DNA from 2 places in the Castellaniella sp. FW104-7C03 genome. Region 2 is predicted to be linked to the other one. Evidence: predicted binding sites of a transcription regulator. Region 2 holds the regulator's gene; the other holds the start of a gene.

What was found. Region 2 encodes FliA, which starts transcription of late flagellar genes. Its sites were predicted from a motif close to CTAAAGTTTNNNNNNNNNNNGCCGNTA; they were not measured.
Positions count from the first base shown of each region.
Region 1: ABS758_RS02735 (flagellin N-terminal helical domain-containing protein) is a predicted target of FliA. The motif match lies at 2,086-2,112, and genes of this name have one in related genera.

Region 1 covers NZ_JBELOK010000002.1:168,398-174,345, reverse strand. Annotated here, with positions in the region: gene ABS758_RS02745 (glycosyltransferase) at 1-11, shown strand, start outside; gene ABS758_RS02740 (glycosyltransferase family 9 protein) at 27-956, opposite strand; gene ABS758_RS02735 (flagellin N-terminal helical domain-containing protein) at 1,147-2,004, opposite strand; gene ABS758_RS02730 (TRAP transporter permease) at 2,133-4,001, opposite strand; gene ABS758_RS02725 (TAXI family TRAP transporter solute-binding subunit) at 4,006-4,968, opposite strand; gene ABS758_RS02720 (transcriptional regulator) at 5,263-5,547, shown strand; gene ABS758_RS02715 (BrnA antitoxin family protein) at 5,552-5,827, shown strand; gene ABS758_RS02710 (phospholipase D family protein) at 5,872-5,948, opposite strand, start outside.
Region 2 covers NZ_JBELOK010000011.1:41,162-47,109, forward strand. Annotated here, with positions in the region: gene alaS (alanine--tRNA ligase) at 1-1,770, opposite strand, end outside; gene ABS758_RS13055 (hemerythrin domain-containing protein) at 1,840-2,268, opposite strand; gene ABS758_RS13060 (RNA polymerase sigma factor FliA) at 2,406-3,161, opposite strand; gene ABS758_RS13065 (flagellar protein FlaG) at 3,335-3,736, shown strand; gene fliD (flagellar filament capping protein FliD) at 3,817-5,190, shown strand; gene fliS (flagellar export chaperone FliS) at 5,200-5,637, shown strand; gene ABS758_RS13080 (flagellar protein FliT) at 5,647-5,948, shown strand, end outside.

The sequences.
Region 1 (5,948 bases), on a different contig from region 2:
AAGCAGAATAAAGCTAAAATACAGCCCTATCCAGCCAGGATGTGACGGGCCCGATCCATCACGTCCTGCGCTGGTACGTCCATGCAAGCATAGTTTCGGCCTGCGGGGCAGCCGCGCTGGCAGCAGTATTGGCAATCTACAACTCGATCCATGGTGTATTCTGCCCCCAGGATGGCAGGATGCATGGCACCAGGTAGCATCAAGGATGGGCAGCCAACCAGTTTGGCCAGCCATTGAGTGGATGTTGCTACGGTAACCAACAGATTGGTTGTTGCAAGCCGAGCTAAGGTGGTCTGCATAGGTAGGCTGCCGTCAAATCCAGACCAGACGTAGTAGCCGGCTTCTTGCAGCAAACATGTTAGAGTATCTGCCTGCTTATAGCGCTTGATAGCGGTGCTGCCTCGAAATGACACCGCAATAATTGGGCGTCCAGCAGCAGTTTCTTTAAATACAGTATCGGGTTCAGTGGGTAGGCTGATTGTAATGTTTTTTCCTAGGCCGCAGCAGTGGATCAGATAGTATTCTGGGTAGTTGGCATGGGATTGTGGCTGTAGCCACCAGGGGCTTAACCAGTCCATCATGTTGGGATATGTACTGGCCATAAAGGCAGTGCTAAAGTAATTATCTGATAGTTGCCCTGTTTGCTGCGCAGCAAAAAACTCGCTGGTAGGGCGATCCAGGTGGTTGCCTTCTACATTAAGCCCAATATCCATCAAAACCTGCGCCAGAAAGCACGGCATAAACCAGGTATCTAGACAAATAATCCGGTCGTAGCCACGTGAAGAGATGACCTGGGCTATGTTCAGAAAGCTTTGAGTGGCGGGGATCAGGTCGCGAGGCCATTGCTCTTGTGTGATACCCAGGATATCGCCAATATCCGGACATAGCGACATAAGCTCGATACCTGCTCCATAGGTCAGCACGTCAATCGTAGAACTGGGTTCTTGCTCGTGCACTAATCGGACGGCGGGAATCAGGATAGAAGCAACATCCCCCAGCCCCGCAAGGCGGGTAATCAGGACTTTTTGGCTCATGATAGGGTTAGTGTGAGATGCACGGTGTGCGCTTCAAAAAAAACCGCCGGAAAGAATCCGGCGGTTTTGGTGCGATAGGCAGTATAAACCTGCCTGGGCACAGTGCTGCAAATTAACGCAACAAGGACAACATGGTTTGCGGTACCTGATTTGCCTGGGCCAGCACGGCAGTACCAGCCTGTTGCAGGATTTGGGCACGTGTCATGTTGGACACTTCCACCGCGTAGTCGGCGTCTTCGATGCGCGAACGCGAGGCCGACAGGTTGGTGATGGTGTTATTCAGATTGGAAATTGTGGATTCGAAGCGGTTCTGGATTGCGCCCAGGTCGCTACGCATGGAGTCGACTTTGGCAATAGCTGCGTCGATTTCCCCCAGAGCGCCGGAGGCGAGGGTGTCAGCACCACCAGAAACGACGGTGATACTCAGACCGCCGGAGGCAGTGATGGAGGAAGCACCGCTCAGCAGATTGGTGAGCGTAGCATCTGTAACCTTGACGTTAATGGTTTCGTTGTCGTTGGCGCCGACTTGGATGTTGATGCCGCCAGACGTGGAACCATCCAGGACTTTGGTACCGTTGAACTGTGTCTGCTCTGCGACGCGCGTGATTTCGGCCAAGCGTTGCTTGACTTCGGCGTTGATCGAGGTTAAATCCTCGTCCGAGTTTGTGCCATTGTAGGCTTGAACCGCCAGTTGACGAATGCGTTGCAGGTTGTTGTTGACTTCGTTCAGGGAGCCTTCTGCCGTCTGGGAAATAGAGATGCCGTCGTTGGCGTTACGGGCAGCTTGCGTCAGGCCATTGATGTTGGCGGTGAAGCGGTTGGCGATGGCTTGACCAGCAGCATCATCCTTGGCACTGTTGATGCGCAGGCCCGAGGACAGGCGTTGGATCGCGGAACCCAGGGCGGATTGGGATTTGTTCAGATTGTTCTGGGAGACCAGAGCAAGGTAGTTGGTATTGATAACAGCCATGAGAGACTCCTAAGTTGTTTGGCGGAGATCCGCCCTTGTTGCCCAGGATGACAAACCAAGTGACCTCCTGTTCTGTCCCATTAACGGATTGTCTGTCGGAAACTTTAGGGTGTTATGGCAAAGTTTTTTTACAAGACGGCAACCCCGTACCGCACCCACATCCACCCAAAGCACATCACCAGCCCCATCGCTCCGGCCAGCAGGCGCATCCCCACACCGCGCCCCGAGATAAACGCGTACGACAGCCCCCACAGCCCTACGCCAATGCGCACAAAGGCAAACAGGGCGGGGATGGGGTGGCTGGCCAGCTGAATCACCTGCGGGTTGGCAATCATCGCTAGGGGGATGATGTACAGGCCAATACCCAGACGCATGGCTGAGGCGGCTACCTTCAGCCAGTTTTCGCCCACGATGCCGGCGGTGATGAACACTGTGCCGCACACGGGGGGCGTGATGGTGGAGAGCAGCGCAAACCAGAAGACAAACAGATGGGCTAGCAGCAGATCGATACCCAGGCTGCTCAGTGCCGGGCCGGCGACGGCCACGCAGATGACGTAGGCGGCAGTGGTGGGTACTTCCATACCCAGCAGCAGGCAGGCCAGGGCGGTAAGCAGCAGGGCGGGCCACAGGCTGGATTGCGCCACGGCCAAAATCACGGAGGTGACCTTGATGCCCAGGCCGGTCATGCCCAGCACGCCGATGATGATCGAGGCGCAGATGATGATGGCGGCAATCATCGAGATCTGTTTGCCGGCGATGATGGCCGCCTGGGACAGGCGCTGGGCAAACAGGCGTGGCGAGAACTCGAACCGGATATTGGTAAACAGCAGTGCCGCGCCCACCAAAATGGCGATGCACGCCGCGTATTGCGGGGTGACGCGGGCGATAAACATCTGCTGCATCAGCACGCCAAAGGGCACCAAAAAGAACATCATGGTCAGCAGCACGTCCCGGCCACGGGGATGGTCTTCCTGATCCAACGCCCGCAGGCCGTAGCGGCGGGCAAACAGATCGATACCGATCCAGACGGCCAGAAAGTACAGGATTGCGGGCAGCAGGGCCGCGCCCATGATCTGGGTGTAGGGGGTGCCGGTAAGCTCTACCATCACAAAGGCGCCCGCGCCCATCAGCGGCGGCATGATTTGCCCGCCCGATGAGGCCACGGCCTCGACGGCGCCGGCCAGTGCCTTGGGGTAGCCCAGGCGCACCATGGTGGGCATGGTCACAGAGCCGATGGATGCCGCATTGGCCGAGGCTGAGCCCGAGATCGAGCCAAACAGGGCCGAGGCCAGCACGGCCACCTTGCCGGCTCCGCCTCGCAGGCGGCCGGCCGCGGCGATGGCAATATTAAGAAAGCCCTGGCCGGCTTCGCCCACGTTAAGCACGGCGCCCATGATCACAAAAATGGCCACCACGTTAACGGATACGCCCGTCAGCGAGCCCCACACGCCGCCTTCGGTGATGGTGAGGGTACCCAGGGTGCTGGCAAAGGGCACTGTTGGGTGGCCAAACTGGCCAGGGATGTGTTCGCCAAAAAAGGCGTACAGCAGGCAGATCAGTGCCACCATCGGCAGGGGCCAGCCGATGGCGCGGCGAGCCATCTCCAGCGTTACCGCCAGCAAGGCCAGGCCAATGGCCATTTGCAGGGGGTTCTCTAAAAACCCGTACTGGTTGCCCAGCGCATCGGCGTTGATCACCGTATACGCGCAGCAGGCCATCCCAATCACCATCAGCACCGTGCCCGAGATCCGCTGGCTGCGGGTATGCGCCGGAAACAAGAACAGCCAGGGCAGGGCCAGCGCCATATGCAAGGGGCGGGCCACCAGGGCCGGCACCAGGCCGCTGAAAATCAGCCCCAGGTGAAACACCATGGACAGCAACCCCAGCGCAATCCATACATAGGGTGCGCGGGTGTCGATTGTGGCAGGTGTCGGGTGGTTGTCGGGGCTGGCAGAAGTGCTGGCGGTGCTTGCCATGGTGCTGATGGTGGTGCTCATGGGATTAACGCATGGCCTCGGGGATGGTGACACCGGCCTCTTCGTAGTAGCGGATGGCACCGGGGTGCAGTTTGACGCCGGCACTCATGATCATTTCGGGCTCTACCGCTTTCCACCAGGGGGCGGTTTTGCTCAGAGCAGCCTTTTGCGCCCAGAAGGTTTTTGTCAGCAGATAGGCGGTGTCGTCGCTCATGTCGGTGGTGGCAAAGGCGTCCACTGGCAAAAAGGTGGTGGCCACGTCTTTGTCTACGCCGGCATAGGTGCCTGCGGGGATGATCTGTTTGGCACGCCCGGTTTTGGCGATTTGCTCGTCAGTCATGGACACCAGTGCCACTTGCGTGCTGGCCGCGGCCTGCACCAGGTTGGGGGCGGGGAATGATCCGGCTGTCACAAAGCCGTCGATCTGGCCGTTTTGCAGGGCTTCGGCAGCATTGCCCAGTTCTGCCGAGGCAATTTTCACTTTGCCGTCCAGGCCAAACAATTTCAGGTATTTGGCACCCTCGTTGGCGCCAAACGTGCCTTTGCCCAGCAGGATGGTCTTGCCGGCCAGGTCGTCAAAGGTATCCACCTGTTTGTCGCTGTGCACCACAAAGTGCATGGTTAACGAGGGGATGGGAAACAGCGCGCGGATCTTTGCAAAGCTTTCTTTGGGCCGGTTTTTAAAGGGGCCGGTGCCTGCCTGGGCGCTTTTAACCAGAGAAGGGGGGGTGGTAAACACGTAATTGCCCGAGCGCACGGCCGCTTCCATCACGTTTTGCACCGAGCCCTGGCTTTCTTCTACCGTCAAAATGGTTTGCCCGTCAGTGCCCTGTTTGATGGCGCTGGCCAGCTCTACCCCCATTTGGTAGTACGAGGTGCCCGTCTTGGCGGATTTATAGGTAACGCGTTCTTCGGCATGGCTTGCGCCAAGCAGGCCAATGCAGCCAAAGATGGCCAGGCCGGTGGCCGCCAGTTTCAGTCGGTTCATCGTGAGTCTCCCGTGTTGGTATCCATGAATGCACGGCCCGAGCCCGGCATTTTCAGCAATGCCACCGGGCTTGATTTGGGCTGGGCAAGCTGCTTATATACCATACTGGCTATAAAGAGATGGTCAGCGCGAGCGTAGCCTACCGGATCGGGTTTGCCTTCAAGGTATGTTTATCTAACGGATAAAAAAGACTCGCGGAAGCGATCTGACATGTTTGTTGTATTAACCTGAATTATTGATTTCCTAATTTATTGTTAATACGATAAAATGGTCCTTACAGTCATTGAAACTCAGATGTTTCGGCATTATGCGGCCTCGGTCTGGAGCGATGGCGAGCGCGAAGCCTTTATCGACTGGATCGCGCAGCATCCCGAAGCCGGAGACGTCATCCCCGGTGCTGCGCCGCTGCGTAAAGTTCGATGGGGCCGTGCTGGTATTGGTAAGCGCGGTGGCGTGCGGGTTATCTACTACACAACCTTGGCAGACGGAACAATCAGCTTGTTGATCGTGTATCCCAAATCGACTACCGACAACCTTTCTCATGCGTTCCTGAGAGAACTGCGAAAACTTGTGGAGTGACATCATGCCCAAGACCAACGAACTGAGCCAGTTTGAACGTGATTTGCTGGAATCCATCCACCAAGCTAAGAAAGGTGAGCATGCTCGTGTCCATACGCCTGAACAAATCCAGGCGCGCCGTCGTGGCCGTCCCGCAGGCTCCACCGCCGCCGTCCACAAAATCCCCACGACGATCCGCTTCGATCCGGATGTCCTGGAAGGTTTGCGGGCAACTGGCCGAGGGTGGCAAACCCGTGCAAATGAAGCGCTACGCGAGTGGCTGCGAATACATCGCGGTTAGGACAATCCTCGCTTGTATCAACAGCCCCGTTGCCTCCGCGACGCTTAAAGCAGCCATTCAATCGGCAGACGGGCGATAAGGTTTGTGGCCAGCCGCCGCCACACGGTGGCGCCCGGCTCCT
Region 2 (5,948 bases):
TTTGTCTGGATCCACCAAAGAACCCCGCTGCTGGACGTGCTCACCCAGCACCTGACGCAAGGCCTTGTGCATCAAGTGTGTGGCGGAGTGGTTGCGCATGGTGTCGGCACGGCGCTGGCCATCTACCTGTGTTTGCACGACATCCCCCACGGACAGTGTCCCTTCGAGGACGGTGCCATGGTGACCAAACACAGTACTTTGGATTTTTTGTGTATCTGCGACCTGAAAACGGGCCGCCGCGTTGTGCATGACGCCAGTATCACCCACCTGGCCACCCGACTCGGCATAAAACGGTGTGGCATCCAGCACCACTACGGCATCCTGCCCCTGGGCAATCGAATCGACCAAGGTGCCATCAATATATAAACCAGTGATGGTGGCCTGGCCTTCGAGGTGCTCGTAGCCATCAAAGCGGGTATCCACGCCATCGTAGCTGAGGTCGGTCGCAGCCTTGAACTTGCCTGCGGCACGAGCCTGCTCGCGCTGGTGCGCCATGGCGGTTTCGAAGCCGTCAAGATCCACCTGAATTTTGCGCTCGCGGCAGATATCGGCAGTGAGATCCACCGGAAAACCGTAGGTGTCGTACAAGGTGAACAGCGTTTGACCATCCAGTGCCTGCCCCGGGGGCAGGGCTGAAAGCGCAGACTCGAGAATCCGCATGCCGTTCTCGAGGGTTTCGCCAAAACGTTCTTCTTCCTGGCGCAGCACTTGCTCGACGCGTGCCTGCTGGGCGGAGAGCTCTGGATAAGCAGCACCCATTTGCTCGACCAGATCGGCTACCAGCCGGTGGAAAAACACCCCTTTTTGCCCCAGCTTGTGACCATGACGCAAGGCACGACGGATGATGCGGCGCAGCACGTAGCCTCGCCCCTCGTTGCCCGGAATCACACCATCCACCACCAAAAAGCTGCAGGCACGGATGTGATCGGCAATCACCTTGAGCGAATTGTCGGCAAGATCGCTGGTGCCGGTTTCACGGGCGGCGGCGCGAATCAGGTGCTGAAACAAATCGATGTCGTAGTTGGAATGGACGTGTTGCAGCACCGCTGCAATGCGCTCGAGCCCCATGCCGGTATCTACACAAGGCTTGGGTAGCGGGTGCATGGTGCCCTGGGCGTCACGCTCGAACTGCATGAACACCAGGTTCCAGATTTCGATGTAACGATCACCGTCTTCTTCGGGAGAGCCCGGCGGGCCGCCCCAGATATCGTCGCCATGGTCGTAAAAGATCTCGGAGCACGGCCCACAGGGGCCGGTATCGGCCATCTGCCAGAAATTATCCGAGGCATAGCGCGCGCCTTTGTTGTCGCCAATGCGAATAATGCGCTCGGGGGGAACCCCCACCTGCTGGGCCCAGATATCATAGGCTTCGTCGTCTTCGTGGTAGACAGTGACCCAGAGCTTTTCTTTGGGCAAACCATAGACGTCGGTAAGCAGCGACCATGCGTACCGGATCGCATCCTGCTTGAAATAATCGCCAAAGCTGAAATTGCCCAACATCTCGAAAAAAGTATGGTGACGGGCGGTATACCCGACATTTTCGAGATCGTTGTGCTTGCCACCCGCCCGAACGCAGCGTTGGGCGGTGGTTGCACGATGGTAGGGCCGACTGTCTTTGCCGGTAAAGACGTCCTTGAACTGCACCATACCTGCATTGGTAAACAGCAAGGTTGGGTCGTTGGCCGGCACCAGGGGCGAGGACGGTACGACCTGATGCCCCTTGGATTCAAAAAAGGACAGGAACTTCTGACGGATTTCGGAGGTTTTCATTCGTTAGGCCGCAAGGGGAAACTAGCCGGCCATTATAGAATGGCTTTCCGGGAAACGCTGCGGCAATGCTTATGCGTAGCTATGTTCTTCCATCGCCTCGATTGCTGGATAGAACTCACGGTTTTCGCGCACCATCCGTGTATGGATGTTTTTAAGGACAACATTGGCCTCAGCCTTGAACTCTTCAGGCTTTTTGCTCAGCAGCGTGGCATTGCTCCAGCGACGCGCAAAATTGATGAATGCATTGGCAATGCCCGGCATGTCATTTTGATAGGTGCGGCTCATGTTGGCCATGGCAACGTCGCCGCTACGCTCCAGGGACGGATACAAAATACGGTCTTCGATCGCCAGATGCTGTGTGATCACCTGTGACAGCGCCTTGAGCTCGTGTGCAATATCCACGGCATACTCAGCCACCCCCTGATGTGACAGCTTGCGCAGTACGGCAATACCGCTGAGGATTTCGACGTGATGGCTTTTGAAACGATCAATATTCATGGAAGAACTTCCTTCTGGACGGCTAAGTGTGACTGCTTATTTCATAAGATGTATTTTATATAAATCTTTTGCAGCGCACAAGATAGTCAGTGGCAGAATTCAGGTTTTAATGCTGTCTTTAGCGGTCAGGCATAGTTTCAAAGCAGATTTTCGAGGTCATCCCCGCCGGATTCGGGCTCCCAGGAGTGGCTGGACAGCCAGGCGCGAATCCGAGCAACCGCCTGAGAACGCAACTGCGAGACCCGCCCCTCGGTAACCTGGAGCACTGCTGCAATCTCTTTTTGATTAAGGTCTTGTTCAAATTGCAGCGACAACAGTAATTGCTCGCGTTCTGGCAGGTTTTCGATGGCCGACACCAAGGCACCACGCAGGCCCTCACGCACCAGCCAATGAAGCGGATTGGTATCCGATGCACCGTGCCCGGCCGTATTGATTGCGGCGTCTGTATCCATGCCCTCACGGTGCTGAACGAGGTCTTCGATCATCAACACCTGCATGCCCCGGGCGTCTTCCAGCAGAGCCTGGTAGGCGGCCAAGGTAATGCCCATATGATCAGCGATCTCAGTTTCTGTGGGCGCGCGCAGCAACTGGTGATGCAGTACGTGGATGGCTTCTTCGATGGTTCTGGCCTTGGTGCGCACACTGCGGGGCAGCCAGTCCTGGCTGCGCAACTCGTCCAGCATGGCCCCCCGGATGCGGGTGATCGCATAGGTTTCAAACTGGGCATCCGCCTGTTGCTGGTAACGACGCACGGCATCCAGCAGCCCCATCATGCCTGCTTGCATCAGATCATCAAGCTCTACGTTGGCAGGCAAACGCCCGACAAGCGACAAAGCCTGCCGGCGCACAAGCGGTGCATATTGGGCGATCAGCTGATCCTCAGAGACAGACATCGCGCGTGTAAGGGGCCGTACTCATAATTAATGTAAGTATGCACCAAGTTGGCGCCCTAAACTTTTCGACCATCCTGCCGTTATGCCCTTTGAGAAAGCCTATTCAACTAGCCCCGGGGCCACATAGGGGTATTTGCCTGGTTCAAGTAGACATCTTCCGTAAAGGAACGCACATGATCAATTCCATCGGCAGTCAGTTAACCCCCGCCAGCCTGGGCCTGGCACCTGTGGCCCCCAACCAGATTGCCGGCAAGCCAGCGGTCACCCCCGCTGCCGCCCCCGACAATACCCAATCGTCATCCGGCCACACCAATCAGCAGGATGCCGCGCTAAAAGGCAATCCGCCCGCGCCGCCTTCTTCGCTCGAAAAAGCGCTGGAAGTCGTAAACGACAGCCTCACGGCGTGGTCTACCGGCATGCGTTTTGACGTAGACAAAGATACCCAGCAGTTGGTGATCTCCATCATCGACAGCGCCAGCGGCGACGTCATCAAAAAAATTCCCTCCGAAGCCATGTTGCGCATTGCAAAAATGATTGTGCAACTGCAGGGCTCCGGGGTAGACACCAAAGCCTGAACAAAAACTGAATCTCACCCTTGTCGCTGGTTTTGCCCAGAGCCGAACCAGCGCATAATGGATAAAACGGAGTACTTACCATGGCAACTGTTTCCTCTCTCGGCTTGTCCGGGCTGCCACTTACCGACCTGCTTAACAACCTGCAAAAAAACGAAAACCAGGTGCTGGCGGTTATCAGCGACCGCAAGGCCGTTGCGCAGGCCAGGCTCACAGCCTATGGCAAGCTCAAGGATGCCATCGCGTCGTTTCAAAAATCAGCTGAAACCGTTGGCAAAACTGATACGTTTGGTGCAATCGCTGCCAAATCCAGTTCTGAAGCCATCTCAGTCAGCAGCACCAACAAGGCCATTGCAGGGCAGTATTCCATCCAGGTGTCCCAACTGGCTACCTCCCAAACACTGGTTTTTGCAGGCCAAGCCGATCGCACCAGCGCCATTGGTACGGACGGCACCTTGTCGATCACTCTGCAAGACGGCACCACCAAGTCACTGGATCTCACCGGCCAGGACACCTCGCTCAACGGCCTGGCAAATGCCATCAACAACGATAAAGACATCGGCGTCAACGCCACCGTCATCAACGACGGCAGCGGCACCCCTTATCGCCTGTTACTGACCAGTCGCGAAACCGGTGCGCAAAACGCGGTCAGCAACATCTCGGTTGCCAACAACGCCACCCTCGATAGCTTCCTGCAGTACGCCGGTACCGATGCAGCCAATGTCACCCAGGGCCAGGCGGCCCAGGATGCCCTGCTGAACATCAATGGCGTAGACATCACCAGCGCCACCAACACCGTCGAAAACGTGATCGACGGCGTCACCCTGACACTCAATCAAACCACGACAACCGCAGCCACGGTCTCACTGTCAAAAGACGATTCTGTTGCCAAAAAGGCCATACAGGATTTCGTCAGCTCGTATAACAGCCTGTTGGGTACACTCAAGTCGCTCACGTCCTATAACGTTGATAGCCAGACTTCATCGGCACTGACCGGCGACTCCGTCGCGCGTTCAGTGCAAACCCGCATGCGGGATGCCATTTTGGGCGGCTTTGACGCCTCCCAGGGCACCAACCTGTCTCAGATCGGCATCACCACCGACCCCAAAACCGGCGAGCTCCAGATCGACGACACAAAGCTCAGCGCAGCCCTGGCCGACAACACGTCAGGTGTTACTTCTTTGTTTACCAGCGATACCGGTATTGGCAAGCGGGTCAGCGATACCGCCGATACCTTTACCAAAACCGGTGGCATGCTTAGCAGCGCCCAGGACGGCCTCACCAAAACCGTTGCCGACATCCAGGAGCAATACGAAGCCACCGCCGATCGTATCGAACAACGCATGAGCACCTACCGCACACAATTTACTCAGCTTGATGCGATGGTGTCGCAAATGAACTCCCTCAGCAGCTACCTCACACAACAGCTCAGTGCGCTCGGCACTGCCAAGAAATAAAGCACCATGATGACCTACGCCCCACGATCCCGGTCAGCACGCGCCACCGGGTCTTACGCCACCATCGGACTCGAAACCGAGGTACTCAGTGCCTCACCTGAGAGACTGATTTCGTTGCTGTTCCGGGGGGCACTCACCTCCTTGACGCAGGCCCGCCATTATTTTCAGGCTGGCAACATCGCGGCCCGGGGCAAGGCCATCTCCAAGGCAATTGATATTGTTGACTCGGGCCTGAAGGCAGGGGTGGATACCGAGCGTGGCGGCGAGGTCGCCAAATTATTGATTGCCTCGTACGAAATCATTGTGCGAGACCTGATGCTGGCCAACCTGCACAGCGACACCGAAAAACTTGCATCTGCTGAAAAGCAGCTTGGCGACCTGGCCCAGGCCTGGTACACGGCGGTTGACCCCCAGTTTCAGCCCTCCTCCACTCGCGACCCTCAATAGGCACCCTGATTGAACGCAAGCAAGGATACTCTGCTGGAGCACTATCAGGCCATCGCCGACATCTCGGCGCGGATGCGTACGCTTGCGCAATCCAAGCAATGGGATGATCTTCTCTCCCTGGGCCAGCAGTACCACCAGGCAGTCGACAAGCTCCGGCTTCTAGGGCCCCTAGACACCGAAGACCGCGCAGCACGCCGGGATCTTCTGGTGCGCATCCTCGACGACGACGCACAGATCCGCAAACTGGTTGCCCCCGAGCTCGATCGCCTGGGGCACCTGCTGGGCACCATCAAACGCCAACGGACCGTATT